Regions from separate parts of the Pseudomonas sp. 9_2_1 genome, predicted to be linked through region 2. Evidence: predicted binding sites of a transcription regulator. Region 2 holds the regulator's gene; the other holds the start of a gene.
The links. The regulator sigma-54, encoded in region 2, starts transcription at its own class of promoters, with help from an activator protein. The targets are predictions, from matches to a motif close to ANTGGCATNNANNTTGCTNT.
Positions count from the first base shown of each region.

Region 1 (14,712 bases), 1.4 Mb from region 2:
GGATGAAAAACCCCCGCAGTTTACAGGGAGAGTTGCAGGCTAGCGAGTGATGAGACTCGCCACGGCTCTCTGACGGCACAATAGGTCGGTAGTTCAGCGTGCGCCAGGCCGGTGGTCTGGTTGATGGCCCCTTCGCGGGCACGCCCGCTCCCACAGGTATCTCGCTAGCCTCGAGGCTTGCGCTGTACCTGTGGGAGCGGGCGTGCCCGCGAAGGGCCTCACCTCAATCCAGTGCCTTCCAGATCTCGGTCGCATACTCGCGAATGGTCCGGTCCGACGAAAACCAGCCCATCCGCGCGGTGTTCAACACCGCCATGCGCCACCACTCCTGCGGTGTGTGCCACAGCTCCTCGACCCGCCGTTGGGCGTCCCAGTAGGCATCGAAGTCGGCACATACCAGGAAGCGATCGTAAGCCACCAGCCCGTCGATCAACCCGGTATAGCGCGACGGGTCGTCTGGCGAGAACACGCCGCTACGAATTGCCTGCAGCACGTCACCCAGCCGGCTGGACGCCGCAATGGCTGCGCTCGCACCGAAATCCCCGGCGCGTCGGCGCGCTTCGACCTGCTGCGCAGTGAGCCCGAAGATAAACATGTTATCGGCGCCGACATGCTCGCACATCTCCACGTTGGCGCCATCCAGGGTACCGATGGTCAGCGCGCCGTTGAGGCCGAACTTCATGTTGCTGGTACCGGAGGCTTCATAACCGGCGGTGGAAATCTGCTCGGAGAGGTCTGCCGCCGGGATGATGCTTTCGGCCAGGCTGACGTTGTAGTTGGGCAGGAACACCACTTTCAGCAGACCACGCACGGTCGGGTCATTGTTCACTACACGGGCGATGTCGTTGGTCAGCTTGATGATCAACTTGGCCTGGTGATAACTGGCGGCGGCCTTGCCGGCGAAGATTTTCACCCGAGGCACCCAGTTGGTGCCCGGGTCGTTGCGCATGGCCTGGTACAGCGCCACGGTGTGCAGCAGGTTGAGCAGCTGGCGCTTGTACTCGTGAATGCGCTTGACCTGCACGTCGAACAACGCCTCGGGGTTGACCGTGACGCCGATGCGGTCCTGGATGATGCCGGCCAGGGCTCGCTTGCTGTGCAGCCGCTGGGCGGCGAACTGCTTGCGGAACCCGGCCTTGTCGGCAAATGGCACCAGGCTGGCCAGGCGACCCTCTGGGTCGTCCTTCAGCTCTGGCCCCAGTGCCTCGACCAGCATCTCGGTCAGCTGTGGATTGGACTGGTACAACCAGCGGCGGAAAGTGATGCCGTTGGTCTTGTTGTTGATACGCTGCGGGTAGAGCTTGTGCAACTCGGAGAACACCGTGCTCTTCATCAACTGGCTGTGCAGCGCCGACACACCGTTGACACTGTGCGAGCCGAGGAATGCCAGGTTGCCCATGCGTACCCGACGGCCATTGTCTTCCTCGATCAGCGACACTGCCCGAAGTACATCGAAGTCGTGCAGGCCTTTGGCTCGCAGGCTGTCGATATGGTAGGCGTTGATCAGGTAGATGATCTGCATGTGCCGCGGCAGCATGCGCTCCATCAGTGCCACCGGCCAGGTTTCCAGGGCTTCAGGCAACAGCGTGTGGTTGGTGTAGGCCAAGGTTCCGACGGTCAGCTCCCAGGCTTTGTCCCACGGGATTTCATGCTGGTCGACCAGCAGGCGCATCAACTCGGCCACGGCGATCGACGGGTGCGTGTCGTTGAGCTGGATGGCTGCCGCATCGGGCAGGTTGAGCAGGCTGTCATGCATGTTCAGGTGCCGGCGCAGCAAGTCTTGCAGCGATGCCGAGACAAAAAAGTACTCCTGGCGCAGGCGCAACTCCTGGCCGGCTTCGGTGCTGTCTGCCGGGTACAGCACCCGCGAAATGCTTTCTGCCCGCGCCACTTCGGCCACGGCGCCCAAGTGGTCACCGGCATTGAAGCGCTCCAGGTGCAACTCCTCCAGCGCCCGCGCCCGCCACAGGCGCAAGGTGTTGACGCTGGACCCGCGCCAGCCGACCACTGGCGTGTCATAGGCCACCGCCCGCACCGTCTCGCCCGGCGACCACACCTGACGCTGCTGCCCGTGGGCGTCGGTGAGCGTTTCGACGCTGCCGCCGAAGCTGATCGGGTAGATCACTTCGGCACGCTCGAACTCCCAGGGGTTGCCGAAGTCCAGCCAGTTCTCGGTCTGTTCCTGTTGCCAGCCATCGACAACCGCCTGGCGGAACAGGCCGTGTTCGTAGCGAATACCGTAACCGTGGGCAGCGATGCCCAGGGTCGACATGCTCTCCATGAAGCACGCTGCCAAACGACCGAGGCCGCCGTTGCCCAGCGCCGCGTCGGGTTCAAGCAGACGGATGCGCTCAAGGTCCACGTCCAGGCCTTCCAGGGCATCGCGAGCGATGTCCAGCAGGCCCAGGTTGCTCAGGCTGTCATACAGCAGCCGGCCGATGAGAAATTCCAGAGAAAGGTAGTAGACCCGCTTCTGGCTGCGCCGATAGGCCCGGCGGGTGTGGTCCATCCAGTGCTCGACCATGTGATCGCGCGCCGCCAGGGCAATGGCTTCGAACCAGTCATGGTCGAAAGCGTGCTCCGGGTCCTTGCCGACCGCGTAGGTCAGCTTGTTCAGTACAGCAGCACGAAAGTCCGCGACTTCTGCGTCACGTGCTTTAGGTTCCTGGGACATGCGGCATCCTCGGGCAAGTTGACGAAAGCGGAGGGAGATTGTTCAGCCTAGTCGCTTCGACAGGGAGCGTAGGCCTGGGTTCGTGGTTTTCATGCGCCTTTGCGCATTCGGTCAAAAGGTTGTTCATAAATTGAACAATTCCGGTATGATCGCGCGCCCCAAGACAGCCCTCTATTAAAATGAAAACGACCCTGATTGCCGCCGCCGAAGTCGACCGCCTGGAGACTTGGCAGCGCTATGCCAGCCACATGTGTGGCGGCTGCCATTCAACCTGCTGCACCCTGCCGGTGGAGGTGAAGATCAAGGATCTGATCCGCATTGGTGTGGTCGACGAGTTCGAGAAAGACGAGCCGCCGAAGAATGTGGCAAAACGCCTGCAGAAGGAAGGCATCATCGAACGCTTCAACCAGAAGTCGGGCATCTTCACCCTGACCCGGATGAGCAACGATGACTGCATGTACCTGGATCGTAAAAGCCGGCTGTGCACCATTTATGACAAGCGCCCGGATACCTGCCGCAACCATCCCAAGGTCGGGCCGCGGCCGGGGTATTGTGCCTACAAGCCAAAGGTGGTTGGGCGCTGATCGTCAGCCTGATCTGGCCGCTTCGCCGGTGAACCCGAACAGCCCCCTGGAGTGTTCAGAGCCTATGCAATACCTGTGGGAGCGGGTTCACCCGCGAAGAGGCAAGCACCGACAGCACAAATCCTGCTGGTATACAAAAATGCCCCCGGCCAATCGACCGGGGGCGTCGTGTTTCTGCTTGAAACAATCCTGAGCTCAACCAGCCTGAAAAAGCTTGCCCCGATGACGTACAGCTACGATCAAAGCTGCGACAGCGAGCCCGAATGACATCAGACCTATTAATGCCACCTTGAACTTTATCGATTGATTGTTCCAAGCGACGACTTGCTGATGAAATCGATCATCGAAAAGGACACGGCCATCCAAGGTGACCAGTTCACGCACTTGGCTACCGTCGTCCAGGCGCTCCACCGTCAAGAATACCTTCTTGTTTATCCGCAGCCCTGACTCCTTGTACAACGCCGGATACGTGTAGGTCCGTTTACCATACCGTACTCCATCCAGCGTGTATGCAACTGCAAAATACATGATCGAACGATTATGCTCCCAAGTATCCGGGTAGCCCGATACACGCCCTTCAACAAACGTCAATCTGGAGAAATCAGGAGCTTTGTATACTTTTAAGTCACTGCAATACAGCGCTGCAAATGGCAGCACCGTAAACATCATAATTAAAAGTAATTGAATCTGCTTCAACGGAGTGGAGGCTCTGTATATCTTGACAAACTCGGACGTTGAATACACAAACCCCTCCTTATGCCTCGCCGAAACAATGCAGCACTGCTGCGCTTCAGTGATACCTGTCAACACCCCAATTACTACCGCCAGGCTCGATAATTTGTATAGGGCCAATATCAATATTCCACTCTGGGAACTCTATAGGGCCGACGCCAATACCCCAACCGGAGACAGGCAGCGGAATGACCTGACTCCCTCCACTGTCGCACTCTATGTATCCACCACCACTTCCCGAGTCTACTCCATACATGTAAATTGAATTACTGCCAAGCGAAACGTCATGAGTGTCAGGATTCCACTGACTCACCGCAATGCCACCTGAGTAGCTCGCAATTATTTGATCAAGAGAAGCAAGTGTCAAGTCCGGTGCAACCCAGTAGTCTGGAAACACTGCTTTTGTATCTGCAACAAAATATTTTTCCAAAACAGGGATAATTGCAGAATGATACAATTTCTTCGCCACATCAGAGTTAAAAACCCCCCACGCATTAGCACCCACACCTACAGCTGTAAATACCAGCGCAGTTGGGCCGGCACCCGCCAGTAAGGTAATCCCTCCGACAATCCCAGCAACATTTCCAATCAGACTTAAGACATCACCCTCTTCAAATTTCTGGTTCGTCTGGTACTCCGCTGTAATCTTTAGAAGCACTGTAGTTGCCGCCAGCGTATTCGTCTTTATGTTCAGAAAAGGTGTAAACCCCGCCGTCAGCTTTACAATTTGCGTGACGCCTGCCACCGCCGCACCTGTTTGGGCACTCTGATTGACCAACGCATAACCAGACTTGTCGCTATTGTACTGATCCAATATGGAGGTCGAACCCGCCCCCACCGCGACGGGTGCTTCGACATAGCCCAGGATTATTTCGACTGTTCTAGCCATCTGCTATCACTCCTTTATCATCGTCTTGAAGGCGATACTCATACGCAGACGGTTACAGCTTGCTGCGGGCGCCCGTGCGGCGTGCGGTACCTCGCCATTGAAGACGACAACCCTTCTTGGCTTGGGCTGTACCGACATAATGATGGTCTCCCTACCAGCGTCGTAGAACATTAACTCGCCTCCCCAGCAAGTGGCCCAATGTTCACTACAGAACAGCATGACAGTTCGTCCCGGCGCCTCTGCGGTATTATCCCGATGTATAGGTCCATCCTGACTGGCGGTTTGTCCGTTCGCGTAGACACCCAGCAATACTGCTGATGGCATATGAACGGCTTTGATTCGCGCCCATATATCCGCCAAGAAACCCCAGTCCGAGCGCTCACGCAGTTCCTGCTCGCAATCTTCCATCTTGTCTCTGCGAGAGCCTGCTATGAAACTGTGCCAGCAAGGGCGCTCAAGCGGCGAATAAGGATAAGGCCAGCCATATCGCCACACCGAATCAGTAAGGAGCTGCAAAATTTGCGTATGCTCGTCATCGGTAAAACCGTCATCAATAATGCAAATATCTTTACCGACAATCACTTCAGACATATTCAGCCTCCCACTATCATACAAATTAGAGAGACAGGAGACTAAAGAACAATCAAACACCCGAGCACATGGAAACACGCACTCACGGGGTAGTATTTTCCGGAAATCTGATACACCTGAAATGGAACTTTAGGTGATCGTAATACCAAAAAAAAACGCCCCCGGCCATTCGACCGGGGGCGTTTTCATTCAGCCAGAACTAACTTAGCTGTTCTTGGCTTTCTTGGCAGCGCGGGTACGCTCGCTTTCGTCCAAGATCTTCTTGCGAAGACGGATGGACTTCGGCGTTACTTCGCACAGCTCGTCTTCCTGGATGTATTCCAGAGCCTGTTCCAGGGTGAAGCGAACAGGCGGAACCAGGGCGATGACTTCGTCTTTGCCCGAAGCACGCATGTTGTCGAGCTTCTTACCCTTGGTAGGGTTGACGCCCAGGTCGTTGTCACGGCTGTTCTGGCCGATGATCTGACCGTTGTAGATTTCCTGACCGTGCTCGACGAACAGCTTGCCACGCGCCTGCAGGGTTTCCAGCGAGTAGGTCAGCGCCTTGCCGGTTTCGACCGAAACCAGTACGCCGTTCTGACGGCCGGACATGTGGCCGGACTTGACGGTGTCGTAGCGATCGAAGATCGAAGTCAGGATGCCTGCACCGTTGGTCAGGGTCAGGAACTGGTTACGGAAACCGATCAGACCACGCGCCGGGATGTTGTATTCCAGGCGTACACGGCCCTTGCCATCCGGGACCATGTTGGTCAGGTCGCCTTTACGCAGACCCATCTCTTCCATGACCTTGCCCTGGGCTTCTTCAGGGATGTCGATGGTGACGTTTTCGAACGGTTCCTGCTTCACGCCGTCCACTTCGCGGATGATCACTTCAGGACGGCCCAGGGCCAGCTCGAAGCCTTCGCGACGCATGGTTTCGATCAGAACCGACAGGTGCAGCTCACCACGGCCCGAAACCTTGAACTTGTCTGGGGAGTCGGTTTCTTCAACGCGCAGGGCAACGTTGTACAGCAGCTCCTTGTCCAGACGGTCCTTGATGTTACGGCTGGTGACGAACTTGCCTTCCTTGCCGCAGAACGGCGAGTCGTTGACCTGGAAGGTCATCGAAACGGTAGGCTCGTCAACGGTCAGCGGCTTCATCGCCTCAACGGCAGTCGGGTCGCACAGGGTGTCGGAGATGAACAGCTCGTCGAAACCGCTGATGCAGACGATGTCGCCAGCCTGGGCTTCTTCGACGTCGACGCGGTGCAGACCGTGGTGACCCATCAGCTTGAGGATACGGCCGTTACGCTTCTTGCCGTCGGCGTCGATGGCAACAACCGGGGTGTTCGGCTTGATGCGACCACGGGCAATACGGCCAACGCCGATAACACCCAGGAAGCTGTTGTAGTCCAGTGCCGAGATCTGCATCTGGAACGGGCCGTCACGGTCAACAGCTGGCGCTGGAACGTGGTCGATGACAGCCTGGTACAGGGCAGTCATGTCTTCGCCCATTTCGGCGTGGTCCAGACCGGCAATGCCGTTCAGGGCCGAGGCGTAGACCACTTTGAAGTCCAGCTGCTCGTCGGTGGCGCCGAGGTTGTCGAACAGGTCGAAGATCTGGTCCAGAACCCAGTCAGGACGCGCGCCCGGGCGGTCAACCTTGTTGATTACCACGATCGGCTTCAGGCCGGCTTCGAAGGCCTTCTTGGTCACGAAGCGGGTTTGCGGCATCGGGCCGTCCTGGGCGTCGACCAGCAGCAGCACGGAGTCGACCATCGACATTACACGCTCAACCTCGCCACCGAAGTCGGCGTGGCCGGGGGTGTCGACGATGTTGATGTGGTAGCCGTTCCAGTTAATGGCGGTGTTCTTCGCCAGAATGGTAATACCGCGCTCTTTTTCCTGATCGTTGGAGTCCATGACGCGCTCGTCGTTGAGCTCGTTACGCTCCAGGGTGCCGGACTGACGCAGGAGTTTGTCGACCAGGGTGGTTTTACCATGGTCAACGTGGGCGATGATGGCGATGTTACGCAGATTTTCGATCACAAGTGTATCTCGATCAGAGGATTCGGTTGCCGCCTAGTCTAGGCGACCAATATGTAAGGTATAAGGCTCAGCGGGCCCGGCGGTCGGGAGGGCGATGGCGGATGCTGCCGCCATACAGCCCTGGCATCTTATGTCGGACGATAAACACGCACATTGGCATGTCCCTCACTGAGCAGGTGGTGTGCGTGCAAACGGCTCATCACACCCTTGTCGCAATACAGCAAGTACTGGCGCGTAGGGTCCAGGTGCTTGAACTTGCTGTTGATCGCATAGAACGGCATGGCCTGTATTTCGACACCTTCCAGCACCAGAGGCTCGTCGTCCTGGGCATCGGGGTGACGAATATCGATGACGATCTGGCCTGGCAACGCCTCGGCCACTTCCTCGATTTCGATGTCCTTGCCCAGTTCATCGATCACGTGGTCGATGGAAATGAACTTGGCGCGTTCCAGGGCGCGCTCCAGCACGGCCATGTCGAACTGCTTTTCTTCGTGCTCCATGCGGTGACGCTTGGCATGGGTGGTCGGGTTCACCGAGATCACGCCGCAGTATTCCGGCATGTGCTTGGCGAAGTCGGCGGTGCCGATTTCGGTCGCCTGGTCGATGATGTCCTGCTTGTGGCTGGCCAGCAGCGGGCGCAGCACCAGCTTGTCGGTGGCCGAGTCGATGATCGACAGGTTCGGCAGCGTCTGGCTGGACACCTGGGAAATCGCCTCGCCGGTGACCAGCGCCTCGATCTGCAGGCGGTCGGCCATGTGGGCAGCGCCGCGCAGCATCATGCGCTTGAGGGTCACGCCCATGTAGCTGTTGTCGACCTTGTTGAGAATCTCGCCGACCACTTCTTCGAACGGCACGCTGATGAACAGCACGCGCTGGCTGCTGCCGTACTTCTTCCACAGATAGTGGGCCACTTCCATCACACCCAGCTCGTGGGCACGGCCGCCGAGGTTGAAGAAGCAGAAGTGGGTCATCAGGCCGCGGCGCATCATCTGGTAGGCCGCCACGGTAGAGTCGAAACCACCGGACATCAGCACCAGGGTCTGCTCCAGGGCGCCCAGCGGATAGCCGCCAATGCCGTTGTGCTGATTGTGAATCACGTACAGGCGCTGGTTGCGAATTTCGATGCGCACCAGCACTTCCGGGTTCTTCAGCTCGATGCCGGCGGCGCCGCACTGCTGGCGCAACTGGCTGCCGACGTAACGGTCGACGTCCATCGAAGTGAAGTCATGGTGGCCGCCGCGCTTGCAACGTACGGCAAAGTGCTTGCCGGCCAGCAGGTGGCCGAAGTGCTGCTTGCACTTGGCGACGATGTCGTCGAAGTCACCCAGCGGGTACTCTTCTACCTGCAGGAAGTGGGTGATACCCGGGGTGCAGGTGAGGCGTTCGATGATCTCGCGCTGAACCTTTTCGTCTTCGACGCGGGTGACCACCTCGAGATTGTCCCAGACACCATCGACCGCGAGCTCGGGATCCAGATCCTTGAGCACGTTGCGGATGTTCTTGGCGAGCTGGCGGATGAAGCGCTTGCGCACCGGCCGGCTCTTGATGGTGATTTCTGGGAAGACTTTGACGATAAGTTTCATTGGTTAACAGTGCGCGCAGGGCCTGCCGAAAATGAGGGGCGCGAATTATATCGGAAATTGCTCAGGATTTGACCAACTTTTGTACAGAAGGTCGGATTTATATTACCTGCACCGGCCTCATCGCCGGCAAGCCAGCTCCTACAGGCCCTCCACAGGTATCAAGAGCTGCGCCCTACCTGTGGGAGCTGGCTTGCCGGCGATGAGGCCCTCAAGAAAACACATCAAACAACCAATGCACAATATTGGTGCGCAGCCTGCAGAATTCGCATCTTTAGGGTGCATTTTTCAGGCTCACCCAACCTTCAAATGCCCGCAAACGCCTCCTTTTATCCCTACCTCGCCATTTTCGGGCACTGGCATGCAATTTGCTCCCTTGTGAGGCAGGTAAGCTTGGCCGACTATCCGCGCCTGGCAACACCCTTTTTCCAGGGCAGCGGCCCACCGCGCTCTAGACCCTCCGGAGGACAACATGTCGAAGTCGGTTCAACTCATCAAAGATCATGACGTCAAGTGGATTGATCTGCGTTTCACGGACACCAAAGGCATTCAGCACCACGTGACCATGCCGTCGCGTGACGCCCTGGACGAAGACTTCTTCGAAGTCGGCAAGATGTTCGACGGCTCCTCCATCGCTGGCTGGAAAGGCATCGAAGCCTCCGACATGATCCTGATGCCGGTCGACGACACTGCCGTGCTGGACCCGTTCACCGAAGAGCCGACCCTGATCATCACCTGTGACATCGTCGACCCATCGAGCATGCAGGGCTACGACCGCGACCCACGTGCGATCGCCAAGCGTGCCGAAGAGTACCTGAAGAGCACCGGTATCGGTGACACCGTATTCGCAGGCCCTGAGCCTGAGTTCTTCATCTTCGACGAAGTGAAGTTCCATTCCGACATCTCCGGCTCGATGTTCAAGATCTTCTCCGAGCAAGGCTCGTGGATGACCGGTGCTGACGTGGAAGGCGGCAACAAAGGCCACCGTCCAGGCGTGAAAGGCGGCTACTTCCCGGTTCCGCCGTTCGACCACGACCACGAAATCCGTACTGCCATGTGCAACGCACTGGAAGAAATGGGCCAGATCGTCGAAGTTCACCACCACGAAGTGGCGACTGCCGGCCAGAACGAAATCGGCGTCAAATTCAACACCCTGGTGAAGAAGGCTGACGAAGTACAGGCCCTGAAGTACGTCGTGCACAACGTTGCCGACGCCTACGGCCGTACCGCCACCTTCATGCCGAAGCCACTGTACGGCGACAACGGCTCGGGCATGCACGTGCACATGTCGATCTGGAAAGAAGGCAAGAACACCTTCTCGGGTGAAGGCTATGCCGGCCTGTCCGACACCGCCCTGTACTTCATCGGCGGCATCATCAAGCACGGCAAAGCCCTGAACGGCTTCACCAACCCGTCGACCAACTCCTACAAGCGTCTGGTCCCAGGCTTCGAAGCCCCGGTAATGCTGGCCTACTCGGCTCGCAACCGTTCCGCCTCGATCCGTATTCCTTACGTCGGCAGCCCGAAAGCCCGCCGTATCGAAGCACGTTTCCCGGACCCATCGGCCAACCCGTACCTGGCCTTCGCGGCCCTGCTGATGGCTGGCCTGGACGGCATCCAGAACAAGATCCACCCAGGCGATGCTGCCGACAAGAACCTGTACGACCTGCCACCGGAAGAGGCCAAGGACATTCCGCAAGTATGCGGCAGCCTGAAAGAAGCCCTGGAAGAGCTGGACAAAGGCCGTGCGTTCCTGACCAAAGGCGGCGTGTTCTCCGACGACTTCATCGATGCCTTCATCGAGCTGAAGAGCGAAGAAGAGATCAAGGTCCGTACCTTCGTGCACCCGCTGGAATACGAGCTGTACTACAGCTGCTGATCTGATCGGCGCCTGGCGCCGATGACATGATCCAGACGGCCTCCCTCGGGAGGCCGTTTTCGTTTCTGCTCCCACAAAAACCTTTACCAGCCACGCTATGCTCTATCTTGGTGCACATTTTTGCTCCGTGCTCCCATTTGCTCGCCAAACTGGTTCAGATGAAACGTTTCATCCAGAGTTTTTGATCCGATATCGCGCAGATCCAGGCCTTTCTCGTTAAATCCCGCTTCTTTTCGGAGCTTTGGTTTGTTTCTTGCATTTTCTTGTACAAGAATTCGCACCAGCGGATCCAACCTGCGCCCGGCCCTTGCCAAAGGAGTGCCAGGCAAGCGCCAAAAGAGGTCACCGACGCCATATGACCATCAGCGATGCACAGCACCGTCTGCTTCTGGACAACCTGACCACCGCCACGCTGCTGCTCAATGCGGATCTGCGCCTGGAGTACATGAACCCGGCCGCAGAAATGCTGCTGGCCGTTAGCGGCCAACGCAGCCATGGCCAGTTCATCAGCGAACTGTTCACTGAATCGACCGAAGCGCTCAGCTCGCTGCGCCAGGCGGTGGAGCAGGCGCACCCCTTCACCAAGCGCGAAGCGCAACTGACATCGCTGACCGGGCAGACCATTACCGTCGATTACGCCGTCACGCCCATCCTGCACCAGGGCCAGACCCTGCTGCTGCTGGAGGTGCACCCACGTGACCGGTTGCTGCGCATCACCAAGGAAGAGGCCCAGCTGAGCAAGCAGGAAACCACCAAGATGCTGGTGCGCGGCCTGGCCCATGAGATCAAGAACCCGCTCGGCGGCATTCGCGGCGCCGCACAGTTATTGGCGCGCGAGCTGCCCGAAGACGGCCTGCGCGACTACACCAATGTGATCATCGAAGAGGCCGACCGCCTGCGCAACCTGGTCGACCGCATGCTCGGCTCGAACAAGCTGCCATCGCTGGCAATGACCAATATTCATGAGGTGCTGGAACGGGTCTGCAGCCTGGTCGAGGCCGAAAGCCAGGGCTGCATCACTTTGGTGCGCGATTATGACCCGAGCCTGCCCGATGTACTGATCGACAGTGAGCAGATGATCCAGGCCGTACTCAACATCGTGCGCAACGCCATGCAGGCCATCAGCTCGCAGAATGAGCTGCGCCTGGGCCGCATCACTCTGCGCAGCCGCGCCCTGCGCCAGTTCACCATCGGCCATGTGCGTCATCGCCTGGTGGCAAGGGTGGAGATCATCGACAACGGCCCGGGCATTCCCTCGGAACTGCAGGACACCCTCTTCTATCCCATGGTCAGCGGCCGCCCGGACGGTACCGGGCTGGGCCTGGCCATTACCCAGAACATCATCAGCCAGCACCAGGGCCTGATCGAGTGTGAAAGCCATGCCGGCCACACCGCCTTCTCGATCTACCTGCCCCTGGAACAAGGAGCCACCGCCTCATGAGCCGAAGTGAAACCGTATGGATCGTCGACGATGATCGTTCCATCCGCTGGGTCCTGGAAAAAGCCCTGCAACAGGAAGGCATGACCACCCAGAGCTTCGACAGCGCAGACGGTGTGATGGGGCGCCTGGCACGCCAGCAGCCGGACGTGATCATTTCCGACATCCGCATGCCCGGCGCCAGCGGCCTGGACTTGCTGGCGCAGATCCGCGAGCAGCACCCGCGCCTACCGGTCATCATCATGACCGCGCATTCAGACCTGGACAGCGCTGTGGCGTCGTACCAGGGCGGTGCCTTCGAATACCTGCCCAAGCCGTTTGATGTGGACGAGGCTGTCTCGCTGGTCAAACGCGCCAACCAGCATGCGCAGGAGCAACAAGGGCTGGATGTGCCGCAGAACCTGGCACGCACCCCGGAGATCATCGGTGAAGCACCGGCGATGCAGGAGGTGTTCCGCGCCATTGGCCGCCTCAGCCATTCCAACATCACTGTGCTGATCAACGGTGAGTCGGGTACCGGTAAAGAGCTGGTCGCCCACGCCCTGCACCGCCACAGCCCGCGCGCAGCATCGCCGTTCATTGCCCTGAACATGGCGGCCATCCCCAAGGACTTGATGGAGTCCGAGCTGTTCGGCCATGAAAAGGGCGCCTTCACCGGGGCGGCCAACCTGCGCCGCGGCCGTTTCGAACAAGCGGACGGCGGTACGCTGTTCCTTGACGAGATTGGCGACATGCCCGCCGACACCCAGACCCGCCTGCTGCGGGTGTTGGCCGATGGCGAGTTCTACCGGGTGGGCGGCCACGTGCCGGTCAAGGTCGATGTGCGCATCATCGCCGCTACCCACCAGAACCTGGAGTCGCTGGTGCAGGCTGGCAAGTTTCGCGAGGACTTGTTCCACCGCCTGAACGTGATCCGCATTCACATTCCGCGCCTGGCCGACCGCCGCGAAGACATTCCCACCCTTGCACGCCACTTCCTGGCCCGCGCGGCCCAGGAGCTGGCCGTCGAGCCAAAGGTCCTGAAGCCGGAGACCGAAGAGTTCATCCGTAACCTGCCATGGCCGGGTAACGTGCGGCAGATGGAGAACACCTGCCGGTGGATCACCGTGATGGCCTCCAGCCGCGAAGTGCTGATCGGTGACCTGCCGCCCGAGCTGCTGAACCTGCCGCAGGACGCCGCGCCGGTGACCAACTGGGAGCAGGCCCTGCGCCAATGGGCTGACCAGGCGCTGGCCCGTGGGCAGACCAACCTGCTGGACAGCGCGGTACCGAGCTTTGAGCGGATCATGATCGAGACGGCGCTCAAGCACACCGCCGGGCGGCGCCGGGATGCCGCACTGTTGCTGGGGTGGGGACGCAATACCCTGACGCGCAAGATCAAGGAACTGGGAATGAATGTGGCGGGTGGGGATGATGAGGAGGGTGAAGACCATTAATCCTTGACCACCTGAACTGACGCATTCGCGGGTGAACCCGCTCCTACAGATACTGCACCGACCTAGAGGCTTGTGCTGTACCTGTGGGAGCGGGTTCACCCGCGAATGCGTTTGTGGCGCAAAACCAGACACCGCCCCAATGCACCGATCCTGTGCCCACTGCACCTCCCGAAGGCACAAACCCCCTCAACATCCGGCCAAATCCCCCTGAAAGCCCAGTATTCACGGGCTTTGCAAAACTGGCACGCCCCCTGCAATAGCTATCGCATCACCAGTTTCGGGGGCCCTGGTACAGGCAGGCCGGGTGACCCCTCTTTTATTCGCAACACCGCCCGTTTTGGGGACCCTGGTACAGGCAGGCCGGGACATCCCCTCTTTTATTCGTGCAGCTTCACCTGCACCCGCCAACGCCCATCGTCCTCTGCACCGGCCCACTCGCCGTGCAGGGGGCGCGCGGCCACCACCGTCAGCAACAACCCTTCCTTGCTCCGCTGTACCCGCCAGCTGACGGGCTTGCCCTGCAAGCTAAGTTGCCCCTGCTGGACCTTGCCCTCGGCCTGGAACAACAGCGCAACGGTGCCTTCCACATTCTCGCCATGCAGTTTGGGTTCTGCGTTGAACCACAGTTCCAGGCCGTCCTGGACCACCTCCACCTGCTGCAGTTCGCGCTCCTCTGGCGCGGTCAGGCGGCCGATCATCAGCCCGACCATCAAGCCGACAATCGCCAACGACAGCATCACCCGCGGGAACGCCTTCGAACGCACGTCCGGTTCAGGGGTAGAATGCCCGTCATCTTCACGCTTGGAGCCGTGCATGTTTCACGTCATCCTTTTTCAACCAGAAATTCCGCCGAATACCGGCAATATCATTCGCCTGTGTGC
Region 1 is NZ_CM181239.1:5,764,906-5,779,617, forward strand. It holds gene AC5O5I_RS26160 (glycogen/starch/alpha-glucan phosphorylase) at 224-2,674, opposite strand; gene AC5O5I_RS26165 (YkgJ family cysteine cluster protein) at 2,854-3,258, shown strand; gene AC5O5I_RS26170 (hypothetical protein) at 3,454-3,954, opposite strand; gene AC5O5I_RS26175 (hypothetical protein) at 4,049-4,879, opposite strand; gene AC5O5I_RS26180 (2OG-Fe(II) oxygenase) at 4,886-5,470, opposite strand; gene typA (translational GTPase TypA) at 5,675-7,498, opposite strand; gene thiI (tRNA uracil 4-sulfurtransferase ThiI) at 7,627-9,081, opposite strand; gene glnA (type I glutamate--ammonia ligase) at 9,551-10,957, shown strand; gene glnL (nitrogen regulation protein NR(II)) at 11,313-12,398, shown strand; gene ntrC (nitrogen regulation protein NR(I)) at 12,395-13,831, shown strand; gene AC5O5I_RS26210 (hypothetical protein) at 14,209-14,646, opposite strand; gene trmL (tRNA (uridine(34)/cytosine(34)/5-carboxymethylaminomethyluridine(34)-2'-O)-methyltransferase TrmL) at 14,645-14,712, shown strand, end outside.
Region 1: the regulator sigma-54 is predicted to act here: its motif matches at 9,434-9,453, upstream of glnA (type I glutamate--ammonia ligase).

Region 2 (14,712 bases):
CAAGGTGGCGCCGCCAACTCTTGAGTTGAGCCGCCTGAAGGGTGACTTCAAGTTCGATTTCGACAAGGGCCTGAGTGGCAAGGGGATCAGTCTGCAGGCGTTCGGCAAGCCTGTGACGGCGCAAATCACGGCCGAGGGGCAGGACGGGCCAATGCAGACGCGCATTGACGCCAATGGCCAGGTGTCGCTCAAGGCACTCACCGAATGGCTGCAGTTCAACCAGGCCCTGCCAGCGTCCGGCGACCTGCCCTATCAGCTGCAACTGAGCCTGGGCAGCCGCGACAACCGGCTGAGCGTCAACTCCAGCCTCAAGGGCCTGGCCATCGACTTGCCTGCGCCGTTCGGCAAGGCCGCAGCGGATACCCGTGACAGCCGTTTCAGCATGAGCCTGCAGGGGCCGGAGCGGCGCTTCGATGGCGCCTACGCCGACCTGGCCCGCTTCGCCTACGCCGCGCCATCAGACAAGCTGGCCCAGGGCCGTGGCGAACTGTTGCTGGGTACCGGTGACGCCCAGGTGCCGGCCGGGCAAGGCCTGCGTGTACGCGGGCACCTGGACGCGCTGGACCTGGCGCCCTGGCAGGAACAGGCGGCGCGCCTGGCCGGCGATGACCCGGGCGGCAGTGCACGGCAGAACCTGCAAAGCGTCGACCTGAGCATCGGCCAGCTGAAAGCCTTTGGCATGGACCTGAACCAGGCCGTGGTGCGCCTGGCCCGTGGCGGCTCGGCCTGGGACCTGCGGCTCGACAGCAAGGAAGTCATCGGCAATGCCCGGGTGCCCGATGCCAAGGGCGCGCCCATGGTCGTGCGCATGCAGACCTTGCGCCTGCCTGCCGCCACGCCTGCTGAAAAGCAGGCCGAGGACGGCCCGGATCCACTGGCCAGTTTCGACCCGCGCAAGGTGCCGGCACTGGATTTGAGCATCGACAAGCTGTACCGCGGTGATGACCTGTTCGGCAGCGCGTCGGTCAAACTGCGGCCGACCACCCGGGGTGTCACTGCCAGCGATATCGATCTCGACTTCAAGGGCCTGCGCATTGATGGCGGTGGTGGCTGGGAAGGCCAGGTGGGCGATACCAGCAGCTGGTACAAAGGGCGCCTGGACGGCAAGAACCTGGCAGACGTGCTCAAGGCCTGGGGCTTTGCGCCGACCGTGACCAGCCGTGACTTCCGCCTGGATGTGGATGGCCGGTGGCCGGGTTCGCCTGCTGCGGTGGGCCTCAAGCGCTTCTCCGGGAGCATGGACGCGGCACTGCGCAGTGGCCAGTTCGTCGAGGTAGAAGGCAGTGCCCAGGCCTTGCGGGTGTTCGGCCTGCTCAACTTCAACTCGATTGGCCGGCGCCTGCGCCTGGACTTCTCCGACCTGTTCGACAAAGGCCTGGCCTATGACCGGGTCAAGGGCCTGCTGGTGGCCAGCAATGGCGTCTACGTGACCCGCGAGCCGATCACCATGACCGGCCCTTCGAGCAGTTTCGAACTCGAAGGCACCCTGGACATGGTGCGTGACCGGGTCGCCGCCAACCTGCAGGTGAGCCTGCCGGTGACCAACAACCTGCCGCTGGCCGCGCTGATTGTCGGTGCCCCGGCCATCGGCGGGGCGTTGTTCCTGGTCGACCGGCTGATCGGTGACCGTGTATCGCGCTTTGCCAGCGTGAATTACCGTGTCGAAGGCCCGTGGAAAGAGCCTAGAATCACCTTTGTGAAACCTTTCGAGAAATCCCGCTAGGAGTGCCCATGAAGGCAGCGGTAATCCAGATGGTCAGCCAGGACGATGTGCTGGCCAACCTGCAGCGCGCCGCTGCCCTGCTGGAGCAGGCCGCGCTCGGAGGGGCGCGGCTGGCGGTGCTGCCGGAAAACTTCGCCGCCATGGGCCGCAAGGACGCCGCCGCCATAGGCCGCGCCGAAGCAATGGGTGACGGGCCGATCCTGCCATGGTTGAAACGCACTGCTCGCGACCTCAGGTTATGGATTGTCGCCGGCACCTTGCCATTGCCACCGGTCGGCCAGCCCGAGGCCAAGGCCCATGCCTGCTCGCTGCTGATCGACGAACACGGTGAGGTAGTGGCACGGTATGACAAGTTGCACCTGTTCGACGTGGACGTTACCGACAACCGTGGCCGCTACCGCGAGTCGGATGATTACGCCCATGGCGCCCAGGTGGTGGTGGCGCAAACACCGATTGGCAAGCTGGGGCTGAGCGTTTGCTACGACTTGCGCTTCCCCGAGCTGTACACCGCGCTGCGGGCCGCTGGGGCAGAGCTGATAACGGCCCCAGCTGCGTTTACCGCAGTGACGGGCGCGGCGCACTGGGACGTACTGGTGCGCGCCCGAGCTATCGAAACCCAGTGCTACCTGCTGGCTGCGGCGCAGGGCGGCACCCACCCTGGCCCACGGGAAACTCATGGCCATGCGGCGATTGTCGACCCCTGGGGGCGGATTGTCGCGCAACAGGCGCACGGCGAAGCGGTACTGCTTGCCGAGCGCAATACAGATGAACAAGCGTCCATCCGGGCGCGCATGCCGGTGGTATTGCACCGGCGCTTTTTCTCGCAGGACGCATTGCGGCCTGCGCACACCTCGGAGTGACTATGAGCCAGATGTTATCCACCGTCAGTGAGCAGCTCCTGGCCCCAGGCGGCTTGACCCTGGACAGCCTGCAGAGCGTGCTGGGTGAGTTGGCCGGCCCCGGCATCGATGCCGCTGACCTGTACTTCCAGGGCCAGATCTCGGAAACCTGGGCGCTGGAAGACGGTATTGTCAAAGAGGGCAGTTTCAACCTCGATCAAGGCGTGGGCGTGCGTGCCCAGTCCGGTGAAAAGACCGGTTTCGCCTACAGCAATGCGATCAACCTCGAAGCTCTGACCTCGGCGGCCCGCGCTGCCCGGTCGATTTCCCGTGCGGGGCAGAACGGCAGTGTGCAGGCATTCCGTAGCCAGGAAGTGCCCGCGCTGTATGCCGCCGACAACCCGCTCGATGTACTCAGCCGTGCCGAGAAGGTAGAACTGCTCAAGCGTGTCGATGTCGCCACCCGTGCCCTGGACCCCCGCATCCAGCAGGTCAGCGTAAGCATGGCCGGGGTCTGGGAGCGCATCCTGATCGCTGCGGCGGACGGCAGCCTGGCCGCCGACGTGCGCCCGCTGGTGCGCTTCAACGTGAGCGTCATCGTCGAGCAGAATGGCCGTCGCGAGCGCGGCGGGCAGGGCGGTGGCGGGCGTACCGATTACCGGTTTTTCACCGAAGAACGGGTAATGGGCTATGCCCGTGAGGCGCTGCGCCAGGCCCTGGTGAACCTGGAGGCAATCCCTGCACCTGCCGGTACCTTGCCTGTAGTGCTCGGCTCTGGCTGGTCGGGGGTGCTGCTGCACGAGGCCGTCGGCCACGGCCTGGAAGGCGACTTCAACCGCAAGGGCAGTTCGGCATTCAGCGGCCGCATTGGCGAGAAAGTGGCATCGAGCCTGTGCACCATCGTCGACGATGGCACCCTCGAGGGCCGCCGTGGCTCGCTGAGCGTGGACGACGAAGGCACCCCGACCGAGTGCACCACGCTGATCGAGAACGGCGTGCTCAAGGGCTACATGCAGGACAAGCTCAACGCCCGCCTGATGGGCATGGCGGTCACCGGCAACGGCCGGCGTGAGTCCTACGCGCACCTGCCGATGCCGCGCATGACCAACACCTACATGCGTGCTGGCGAAAGCGACCCGCAGGAAATCATCGCGTCAGTGAAGAAAGGCATCTACTGCGCCAACCTCGGGGGTGGCCAGGTGGACATCACCAGCGGCAAGTTCGTGTTCTCGACCAGTGAGGCTTACCTGATCGAAGACGGCAAGATTACCGCACCGGTAAAAGGCGCGACCCTGATCGGCAATGGCCCGGAGGCGATGAGCCGGGTGTCGATGGTGGGCAACGACCTGGCGCTGGACAGCGGGGTAGGGACTTGCGGCAAGGACGGGCAGTCGGTCCCGGTCGGGGTAGGGCAGCCAACCTTGAAGCTGGATGCGATTACCGTGGGCGGTACCGGGGCTTGATGGCGGCGCGGGCCTGTGGGGTGGGCAAGCCCAAGCCCACAGGCCGCTGTGCGATCAGCGCAAGCCGCGCTGCATCTCGTCGAGGTCGCGGATGTACTTGAACATCTTGCGTGCGGCGGCGGGCGGCTTGTTCCGCGCCTTCTCGTGCTGGGCATGGCGCACCAGCGAGCGCAGCTGCTGGCGGTCGGTGTCGGGGTATTCTTTGACGAAGCGCTCGAGGTCTTCGTCGTTACCGTCGATCAGCCGGTCGCGCCAGCGCTCCAGGCCGTGGAAACGCTCGTTGTACTGGCGGCTCGAACTGTCCATCTGCTCGAGCAGGGCGTGGATGGCTTCCAGGTCCTGCACGCGCATCAGCTTGCCGACGAACGACATGTGGCGTTTGCGGGCACCGTGAGCGGTGTGCTTGCTGGCCTCGGCCAAGGCCTTGCGCAGCTCGTCGGTCAACGGCAGGCGGGCGAGGGTATCGGCCTTGAGCGTAGTCAGGCGCTCACCGAGTTCGACCAGCTCATGCAGTTCGCGCTTGATCTGGGTTTTGCTTTTTTCGCCGTCGAAGGCGTCGTCGTTTGAATCAACCATGGTGGCAGTCCGCTAGAAATCGCCGCCATGATAACCAGTCGGGGGCCGCTTGTCCGGCCCGGTCGTAGAATGACCCTCGCCGAACGCAGAATTTGAGTGGAGAGAACCATGAGTGCAGTCCAGAGCGTAGGTCCCAAGGACCTGCCAGCATTGCAGGAGCAGGTCGAGGCGATCATCGCCGAAGCGCGCCGCCAGGGGGCCAGTGCCTGCGAAGTGGCGGTGTCACTGGAGCAGGGCCTGTCCACCACGGTACGCCAGCGTGAGGTCGAAACGGTCGAGTTCAACCGCGACCAAGGCTTTGGCATCACCCTGTATGTCGGCCAGCGCAAAGGCTCGGCCAGCACTTCGGCCAGTGGCCCGGAAGCGATCCGCGAAACCGTCGCCGCTGCCTTGGCGATTGCCAAGCACACCTCCGAGGACGAATGCTCGGGCCTGGCCGACGCGGCGCTGATGGCCCGTGAAATCCCCGACCTGGACCTGTATCACGACTGGGACATCGAGCCCGAGAAGGCCATCGAGATGGCCCTCGCCTGCGAAGCGGCGGCGTTCGATGCCGACCCGCGCATCCTCAACGCGGACGGCACTACCCTCAATACCCACCAGGGCTGCCGCGTGTATGGCAACAGCCACGGTTTCATCGGTGCCTACGCCTCGACCCGGCACAGCCTCAGCTGCGTGATGATTGCCGAAGGCGACGGCCAGATGCAGCGTGACTACTGGTACGACGTGAACCGCCAGGGCGACCTGCTGGCCGACCCGCGTAGCATTGGCGTGCGCGCGGCCCAGCGTGCCGCCAGCCGCCTGGGCGCCCGCCCGGTACCCACGTGCGAGGTGCCGGTACTGTTTTCTGCCGAGCTCGCCGGTGGCTTGTTCGGCAGCTTCCTGTCGGCCATTTCCGGCGGCAACCTGTACCGTAAATCGTCGTTCCTGGAGGGTACCATTGGCCAGCGCCTGTTCCCCACCTGGCTGACCCTGGACGAGCGCCCGCACATCCCTCGCGCACTCGGCAGCGCTGCGTTCGACGGTGATGGCCTGGCCACCTATGCCAAACCGTTCGTCGACAAAGGCGAGCTGGTGTCGTACCTGTTGGGTACCTATTCCGGGCGCAAGCTGGGGTTGCCAAGCACGGCCAACTCGGGCGGCGTGCACAACTTGTTCGTCAGCCATGGCGTGGAAGACCAGGCAGCGCTGATCCGCCGCATGGGCCGCGGGCTGTTAGTGACAGAGCTGATGGGTCACGGGCTGAACATGGTGACGGGTGACTACTCCCGTGGTGCAGCAGGGTTCTGGGTCGAGAATGGCGAGATCCAGCACGCAGTGCAGGAAGTCACCATTGCCGGCAATATGAAGGACATGTTCCAGCAGATTGTGGCGATTGGCAGTGATCTTGAAACTCGTAGCAATATTCATACTGGCTCGGTGCTTATCGAGCGGATGACGGTTGCAGGAAGCTGATCTTCAGCAAACCTGCCAAGACCCGGCCCTCGCGCCGGGTTTTTTTTCACCACGTTTTTCTTGAAGTGATTCTGTTTATCACTTAATAATGAATATCATTACCCAGTAGCCCGGCGATGATGTTCATGAAACCCGTCCTCCGCGAACTCCCCTACCTGGAAAACTGGCGCTGGCTCAGCCGTCGCATCCGATGCGCCCTCGAACCCGACGAGCCGCGCCTGATCGAGCACTACCTGGCCGAAGGCCGCTACCTGGTGTGCTGCACCGACACCTCGCCATGGACGGTGGCGCTGACATCCTTCCGCCTGCTGCTGGATACCGCCTGCGACCGCATGCTGCCCTGGCATTGGCGCTGCCTGTGCCTTGACCAGGCCTGGCGCCCTTTGCTGGACCTGCGCAACCTCGACCGCCAGGAAAACAACCAGCGCTGGCAGCCCTATGCCCTGCAATTGGCCAGTTGCCGCCTGCTGCCGTCGATTTCTCCCGATGAACTGATGCAAGGATTTGATGATGAGTGATACCCGTATCGAGCGTGACAGCATGGGTGAACTGCAGGTGCCGGCCCAGGCCCTGTACGGCGCCCAGACCCAGCGCGCGGTCGACAACTTCCCGATCAGCGGCCAGCGCATGCCGGCCCAGTTCATTCGTGCGCTGTTGCTGGCCAAGGCTGCCGCGGCCAAGGCCAACGTCGAGCTGGAGCAACTGTCGGCTGCGCAGGGCCTGGCCATCGTCAAGGCCGTGGAGCAACTGCTGGCGGGCGACTTCATCCAGCACTTCCCGGTGGACGTGTTCCAGACAGGTTCCGGCACCAGCTCGAACATGAACGCCAACGAAGTCATCGCCACCCTGGCAACCCGCGTGCTGGGTGAGACGGTCAACGCCAATGACCACGTCAACTGTGGCCAGAGCAGCAACGACATCATCCCGACCACCATCCATGTCAGCGCCGCGCTGGCCCTGCACGAGCAGTTGTTGCCGGCCCTGGCCCACCTGGTACAGGTGATCGAGACCAAGTCGGCGCAAGTGCATCGGTATGTGAAGACCGGTCGTACGCACTTGATGGACGCCATGCCGGTACGCATGAGCCAGGTACTGGATGGCTGGGCAGCGCAAATCAACGGCGCCAAAGCGCATATCGAAGCCACTTTGCCGAGCCTGCAGACGTTGGCCCAGGGCGGCACAGCCGTGGGTACCGGCATCAACGCCCACCCGCAGTTCGCAGCCGGTTTTGCCCGTCAACTCAGCGGCCTGAGCAAGGTCGAGTTCACCCCCGGGCAGAACCTGTTCGCCCTGATCGGCTCGCAGGACACCGCCGTGGCCCTGTCCGGCCAGCTCAAGACCACCGCCGTGGCGCTGATGAAGATCGCCAACGACCTGCGCTGGATGAACTCCGGCCCACTGGCCGGTCTGGGCGAAATCGAGCTGCAAGGCCTGCAGCCGGGCTCGTCGATCATGCCAGGCAAGGTCAACCCGGTGATTCCGGAGGCCACCGCCATGGTTGCCGCCCAGGTGATCGGCAACGACGCAACCATCGCCATCGCCGGCCAGTCAGGCAACTTCGAGCTGAACGTGATGCTGCCGGTCATCGCCCGCAACCTGCTGGAAAGCATCGAGCTGATGGCCAACGTCAGTCGGCTGCTGGCCGACAAGGCCATCGCCAGCTTCAAGGTCAATGAAGGCAAGCTCAAGGAAGCCTTGGCCCGCAACCCGATCCTGGTCACCGCGCTGAACCCGATCATTGGCTACCTGAAGGCCGCTGAAATCGCCAAGACCGCCTACAAGCAGGGCCGCCCGGTCATTGATGTGGCGCTGGAGCACACTGACCTGTCGCGCGCCCAGCTGGAAGCGCTGCTGGATCCGGAAAAACTCACCGCCGGCGGCATCTGACCGGGCGTCAATGCCCGCAGGAGAAACGTCATGCAGTACTGGAAACGCACCACCGAAATCGCCAACCGCCTGTTTGAACAAGGCCAGCTGGTGGATGCCCGGGAACACTACCTGCAAGCCCTGGCGCTGGCCCAGGTGCTGTTCGAGCGCTGGAATGACGTGGACGAGGCGGTGGCCGCTTTCGTCATTGCCCACCACAACCTCGCCGACCTGCATCTGCGCCTTAACCAGCCACACGAAAGCGCCGACTACCTCTGCGCGGCTCACCAGCGGCTGCTTCAGGCCAGTCAGGAAGCGCGTTTGCCCCAGGGCCTGCGCGATGCGGCCCTGCGCCACAGCGGGCGCACCTACACCGAATTGCTGAGTTTCATCGCCGAGTATGGCCAGTACCCGCGTACCGCGCGCCTGCTCAACCGTCACAGCGCCGGGGCCAGCGCCGTTGCTGCCCAAGCACAAACGGCGCCCAGCCCCCATACCTACGGAATCCACTGACATGCCCCACACCTTGCCTGCATTGCCTTACGCCTACGATGCGCTGGAACCGCACATCGATGCTCAAACCATGGAAATTCACCACACCAAGCACCACCAGACCTACGTCAACGGCCTCAACGCCGCCATCGAAGGCACCGAATGGGCTGAATGGCCGGTCGAGAAACTGGTCGGCGCGGTCAAGCAACTGCCGGAAAACCTGCGCGGCGCGGTGACCAACCATGGTGGCGGCCACGCCAACCACAGCCTGTTCTGGCGGGTGATGTCGCCAGAGGGCGGCGGCGAACCGCACGGTCAGGTGGCACAAGCCATCGGCGCGCAGCTGGGCGGCTTCGACGCGTTCAAGGACGCCTTCACAAAAGCTGCGCTGACTCGCTTCGGCAGCGGCTGGGCCTGGCTCAGCGTGACCCCGCAGAAAACCCTCGTGGTTGAGAGCAGCGGCAACCAGGACAGCCCGCTGATGCACGGCAACACCCCGATCCTTGGCCTGGACGTGTGGGAACACGCCTACTACCTCAAGTACCAGAACCGTCGCCCGGAATACATCGGTGCCTTCTACAACGTCATTGACTGGGCGGAAGTGGAACGTCGCTATGTCGAAGCCTTGAAGTGAGTCTGACCGGTATGCGCTCTGAGGTGATGTCTGTCAGCAGTGTGCGCCTGTTCCGTCTGGCGCTCGGGACTGTGCTATTGCTGGCCGGCACCGCGCTGCTGGTGGCGCGGGGCCTCGCCTGGCTCGACCTGGAACCCCGCATGCTGCGCGCCCTGGAGGGCGGAGCACTGTGCGCGTTGGGTACGGCACTGGGCGCGGTACCGGTACTGATCATTCGCAACATGCCGGTGGCGCTGGCTGACACGCTGCTGGGCTTTGGTGCCGGGGTGATGCTGGCGGCCACGGCGTTTTCCTTGATAATCCCAGGGCTGGATGCGGCGCAGAACATTGGTTTCAGCCCCTGGGGTGCAGGTGGGCTGATCAGCTTCGGCCTGATGTTCGGCGCCTTGTGCCTGTTCCTGATCGACCTCAAGGTTTCCGGTGCATCGCCCGAGGCGCTGGTCGGTACGGAAAACCAGCCGGTGATTGCCGCACGCATCTGGTTGTTCGTGATTGCCATCATTGCTCACAATATCCCTGAAGGCATGGCCATTGGCGTGTCGGCGGGTGGTGGCATGCCCGATGCCGACAGCCTGGCCATGGGCATCGCCTTGCAGGACGTTCCCGAAGGCCTGGTGATCGCACTGGTGCTGGCTGGCGCGGGCATGCCGCGTTTCAAGGCTTTTCTCATCGGCGCGGCCTCTGGCCTGGTCGAGCCGGTGGCCGCAGTGATCTGTGCGTGGCTGGTGAACGTCGCCGAACTGCTGCTGCCGTTGGGCCTGGCCTGCGCCGCGGGGGCAATGCTGCTGGTAGTGACCCAGGAAATCATCCCCGAATCGCGCAGCAACGGCCATCACCGCCTGGCCAGCCTGGGGCTGTGCATAGGCTTCTGCCTGATGATGGTGATGGATACGGCGATGTCCTGATCCAGCCTGCCGGAAGGTTGACGCTGAGCCTGTAGGAGCGGCCTTGTGTCGCGATGGGGCGCGCAGCGGCCCCAAGATTTCAGCAGCGATGCACAGATTGCAGGGGCTGCTTTGCGACCCTTTCGCGACATAAGGCCGCTCCTACAAGGGTGGCCTTGCTAGCCACGTAGTTATTCGCCTTCGTCGAAGAAGTTGTTGATCAGCTCGACCAGCGCGTCCATGGCGTCGTTGTCCTGGTCACCTTCGGTATGCAGGTGCACCTGAGTGCCCTTGCCGGCCGCGAGCATCATCACCGCCATGATGCTCTTGCCGTCCACCAGTTTGTCCGGCGCACGGCCAACCCGCACCTGGCAGGGAAAACGGCCGGCAACGCCGACGAACTTGGCTGCCGCCCGGGCATGCAAACCCAGCTTGTTGATGATGGTGATTTCACGGGCGGGCATGGTGGGGCGGATCCTTGGGCTAGAGGTCGCGGTGGCGGACCTGGACGTTTTTCAGGGATTTCTGCAGCAACTGGCCAAGGCGTTCGGTGATGTACACCGAGCGGTGGTGGCCACCCGTGCAGCCGATGGCGATGGTCACATAAGCGCGATTGCTGGCGGCGAAACGGGGCAGCCACTTGAACAGGTAGCTGGAAATGTCGTTGAACATTTCTTCGACATCGGGCTGTGCAGCCAGGTAGTCGACCACCGGCTGATCAAGGCCGGAGTGCTCGCGCAGCTCGGGCTTCCAGTAGGGGTTGGGCAGGCAGCGTACATCGAACACCAGGTCGGCATCGACCGGCATCCCGCGCTTGAAGCCGAACGACTCGACCAGGAACGCCGTGCCGGGCTCGGGTTGGTTGAGCAGGCGCAGCTTGATCGAGTCCCGCAACTGGTACAGGTTGAGGTTGGTGGTGTCGATCTTGAGGTCGGCCAGGTCTGCAATCGGCCCCAGCAAATCGCTTTCGACGCGGATGGCTTCGGCGAGCGAGCGGTCGGCGTTGGTCAGCGGGTGGCGTCGGCGGGTTTCCGAGAAACGCTTGAGCAGCACCTCTTCGTCGGCATCCAGGTACAGCACGTCGCACTGGATGTGCCGGGCACGGGCTTCTTCAAGCAGTTCCGGGAAGCGCGTCAGGTGGCTGGGCAGGTTGCGTGCGTCAATAGACACGGCCACCTTGGGTTGCAGCAATTCGGTATTGATCAGTGCGTTTTCCGCCAGCTGCGGCAGCAGCCCGGCGGGCAGGTTGTCAATACAGTAGAAACCGTTGTCTTCCAGGACATCGAGGGCGGTGCTCTTGCCGGAGCCGGACCGGCCGCTGACGATGATCAGGCGCATGTTCAGTGCTCGTTCTGTACGTCCAGGACAACCTGGAACAGGGCGTCACTGCTGGTGGCCGCACGCAGGCGATCACGGACCTCCTTGCGATCGAGCATGCTGGCAATCTGGCGCAGCAGTTCCAGGTGGGCATCGGTGGCGGCTTCAGGCACCAGCAGGACGAACAGCAGGTCCACCGGCGCGCCATCGATGGCGTCGTAATCGATAGGGGCTTCCAGGTGCAGCAGGGCGCTGACCGGTGCCGAGCATCCTTCAAGCCGGCAGTGCGGGATGGCAATGCCATTGCCGAAACCGGTCGACCCGAGTTTTTCCCGGGCGACCAGTTTTTCGAAGACGTCTTGCATCTCCAGTTCTGGCACTTGATCGGCGATGACGTTGGCGACCTTTTCAAGGGCGCGCTTCTTGCTGCCGCCCGGCACGTTCACAAGTGAACGGCCGGGGGTCAGGATGGTTTCAAGTCGGATCATGGATGAGGGGGATCAGCGGGCAGCTGCACCTTGCAGCAGGCTTTGCTGTTTTTCCTTGTGTTTTTTCAATTGGCGGTCGAGCTTGTCGGCCATGGCGTCGATCGCTGCATACATGTCTTGGTCTTCGGCATTGGCAACCACCTCGCCGCCAGGAATCTGCAGGGTCGCTTCGACTTTCTGCTGCAGCTTCTCGACTTTCAGGATGACCTGGGCGTTGGTGATCTTGTCAAAGTGCCCCTCCACGCGAGCCAGCTTTTCAAGCACGTACTCACGCAGTGGTTCGGTGACTTCTACATGGTGTCCACTGATGTTGACTTGCATACAGCTTCTCCTTTGTTGCCCGTGCATAAAGAGGCAGGTCTTGCACCTGCCCCAGAAACGCTGTGGCACATCCCAGGGGCTACATCAGTCGCTTGCGCTCGCTCGACGGTGCGATGCCGAGAGACTCGCGGTACTTGGCGACGGTGCGACGGGCTACCTGGATGCCTTGTGCCTCCAGTAAACCAGCGATCTTGCTGTCACTCAATGGCTTTTTCTGATTTTCCGCCGCAACCAGTTTCTTGATGATCGCGCGAATCGCCGTGGACGAGCATTCTCCGCCTTCGGAGGTGCTGACGTGGCTGGAGAAAAAGTATTTCAGTTCGTAGATGCCACGCGGCGTGTGCATGTATTTCTGCGTGGTCACCCGCGAAATGGTCGACTCGTGCATGCCCACCGCTTCGGCGATGTCATGCAGCACCAACGGCTTCATGGCTTCATCGCCGTGGTCGAGGAAACCACGCTGGTGTTCGACGATTTGCGTGGCAACCTTCATCAGGGTTTCGTTGCGGCTTTGCAGGCTCTTGATGAACCAGCGCGCCTCCTGCAGCTGGTTGCGCATGAAGGTGTTGTCGGCGCTGGTGTCGGCGCGGCGCACGAAGCCTGCGTATTGCGGGTTGACGCGCAGGCGCGGGATGGCCTCCTGGTTCAGTTCGACCAGCCAGCGCTCGCTGTCCTTGCGCACGATCACGTCGGGCACCACGTATTCAGGCTCGCTGGACTCGATCTGCGAACCAGGCCGCGGGTTGAGGCTTTGCACCAGCTCGATGACCTGGCGCAGCTCGTCTTCCTTGATTTTCATGCGCCGCATAAGCTGGCTGTAGTCACGGCTGCCGAGCAGGTCGATGAAGTCGCTGACCAGGCGCTTGGCTTCGGTCATCCACGGCGTGCTGGCGGGCAGTTGGCGCAGTTGCAGCAACAGACACTCGCCGAGGTTGCGGGCGCCGACGCCGGCTGGCTCGAACTGCTGGATGCGGTGCAGTACCGCTTCGACTTCGTCCAGCTCGATGTCCAGCTCCGGGTCGAACCCGGCGCAGATCTCCTCGAGAGTGTCTTCCAGGTAGCCCTGGCCGTTGATGCTGTCGATCAGGGTGACGGCGATCAGGCGATCGGTGTCGGACATCGGCGCCAGGTTGAGCTGCCACAGCAGGTGGCTTTGCAGGCTTTCGCCGACAGAGGTGCGGGTAGTGAAGTCCCACTCGTCGTCATCGTTGCTCGGCAGGCTGCTGGCGCTGGTCTGGTAGATGTCTTCCCAGGCGGTGTCGACCGGAAGCTCGTTGGGGATGCGTTCGCTCCACTCACCTTCTTCCGGGTTGTCGACAGTGACGGTGCTTTCCTGGAAGTTGTTGTCCTGGGCTTCGGCAGTCGGCTTGTTCTCGGCGTTATCCGCCATCGGGTCGCCGTTGTCGAAGTCCTCGCCGTCTTCCTGACGTTCGAGCATCGGGTTCGACTCCAGCGCTTCCTGGATTTCCTGTTGGAGGTCCAGGGTGGAAAGCTGGAGCAAGCGGATGGCCTGTTGCAACTGCGGTGTCATCGTCAGTTGCTGGCCCATTTTTAGGACGAGCGATGGTTTCATGGCAGGGGCTTAATACCTTGTTCGCCGGCGCGCATGCGCCATCCACTACACGAGGGCGCCGGGGCGCCAGATCAAGCAAGTTTTATGCCTTAAATTGTAGCGTTTGCCTAGAGCACCGTAACAACTTTACCCCCGGTTGCAGGGCTGTCTGGCGGTGCTCCAGGCGCGTTCCGGGGTCAGAGCCGGAACTCGTGACCCAGGTAGACTTCCTTGACCAGTTCGTTGGCCAGAATGGTTTCGGCATCACCTTCGGCGATCAGCCGGCCATCGTTGACGATATAGGCGGTTTCGCAGATATCCAGTGTCTCGCGCACGTTGTGGTCGGTGATCAGCACACCGATACCCTTGGCCTTGAGGTGGTGGATGATCTGCTTGATGTCGCCGACCGAGATCGGGTCGACGCCGGCGAACGGTTCGTCCAGCAGGATGAATTTGGGTGCGGTCGCCAGGGCGCGGGCAATTTCCACCCGGCGGCGCTCACCGCCGGACAGGCTCATGCCGAGGTTGTCGCGGATATGGCTGATATGGAATTCCTGCAGCAGGCTTTCCAGCTCTTTGCGCCGGCCGTCGCGGTCGAGGTCCTTGCGGGTCTCGAGGATGGCCATGATGTTGTCCGCCACCGACAGCTTGCGGAAGATCGAGGCTTCCTGCGGCAGGTAGCCGATACCGGCGCGTGCGCGACCGTGCATGGGCTGGTGGCTGACGTCGAGGTTGTCGATCAGCACGCGCCCCTGTTCGGCCTGGACCAGGCCGACGATCATGTAGAAGCAGGTGGTCTTGCCGGCGCCGTTGGGGCCGAGCAGGCCGACGATCTGGCCGCTGTCGATCGACAGGCTGACATCACGCACGACCTGCCGCCCCTTGTAGCTCTTGGCCAGGTGCTGGGCTTTGAGGGTTGCCATTTACTCGGCCTTCTTCTTGGGCTGGATCACCATGTCGATACGCTGACGTGGCTGGGTCACATTGCCACCGCGCCCGGCAGTCGCCACCTGGCTCTTGGTGTTGTAGACGATCTTCTCGCCTTCGGTGGTGTTGCCCTCGTTCTCGACCTTGGCGCGGTCGGTGAGGATCACGGTGTCTT
Region 2 is NZ_CM181239.1:986,713-1,001,424, forward strand. It holds gene AC5O5I_RS04370 (YhdP family protein) at 1-1,723, shown strand, start outside; gene AC5O5I_RS04375 (carbon-nitrogen hydrolase family protein) at 1,732-2,583, shown strand; gene tldD (metalloprotease TldD) at 2,586-4,025, shown strand; gene yjgA (ribosome biogenesis factor YjgA) at 4,080-4,601, opposite strand; gene pmbA (metalloprotease PmbA) at 4,710-6,056, shown strand; gene AC5O5I_RS04395 (FagA protein) at 6,173-6,574, shown strand; gene AC5O5I_RS04400 (class II fumarate hydratase) at 6,567-7,943, shown strand; gene AC5O5I_RS04405 (DUF2753 family protein) at 7,974-8,435, shown strand; gene AC5O5I_RS04410 (superoxide dismutase) at 8,437-9,048, shown strand; gene AC5O5I_RS04415 (ZIP family metal transporter) at 9,060-9,953, shown strand; gene AC5O5I_RS04420 (HPr family phosphocarrier protein) at 10,124-10,396, opposite strand; gene rapZ (RNase adapter RapZ) at 10,416-11,270, opposite strand; gene ptsN (PTS IIA-like nitrogen regulatory protein PtsN) at 11,273-11,737, opposite strand; gene hpf (ribosome hibernation-promoting factor, HPF/YfiA family) at 11,750-12,058, opposite strand; gene AC5O5I_RS04440 (RNA polymerase factor sigma-54) at 12,138-13,631, opposite strand; gene lptB (LPS export ABC transporter ATP-binding protein) at 13,808-14,533, opposite strand; gene lptA (lipopolysaccharide transport periplasmic protein LptA) at 14,534-14,712, opposite strand, start outside.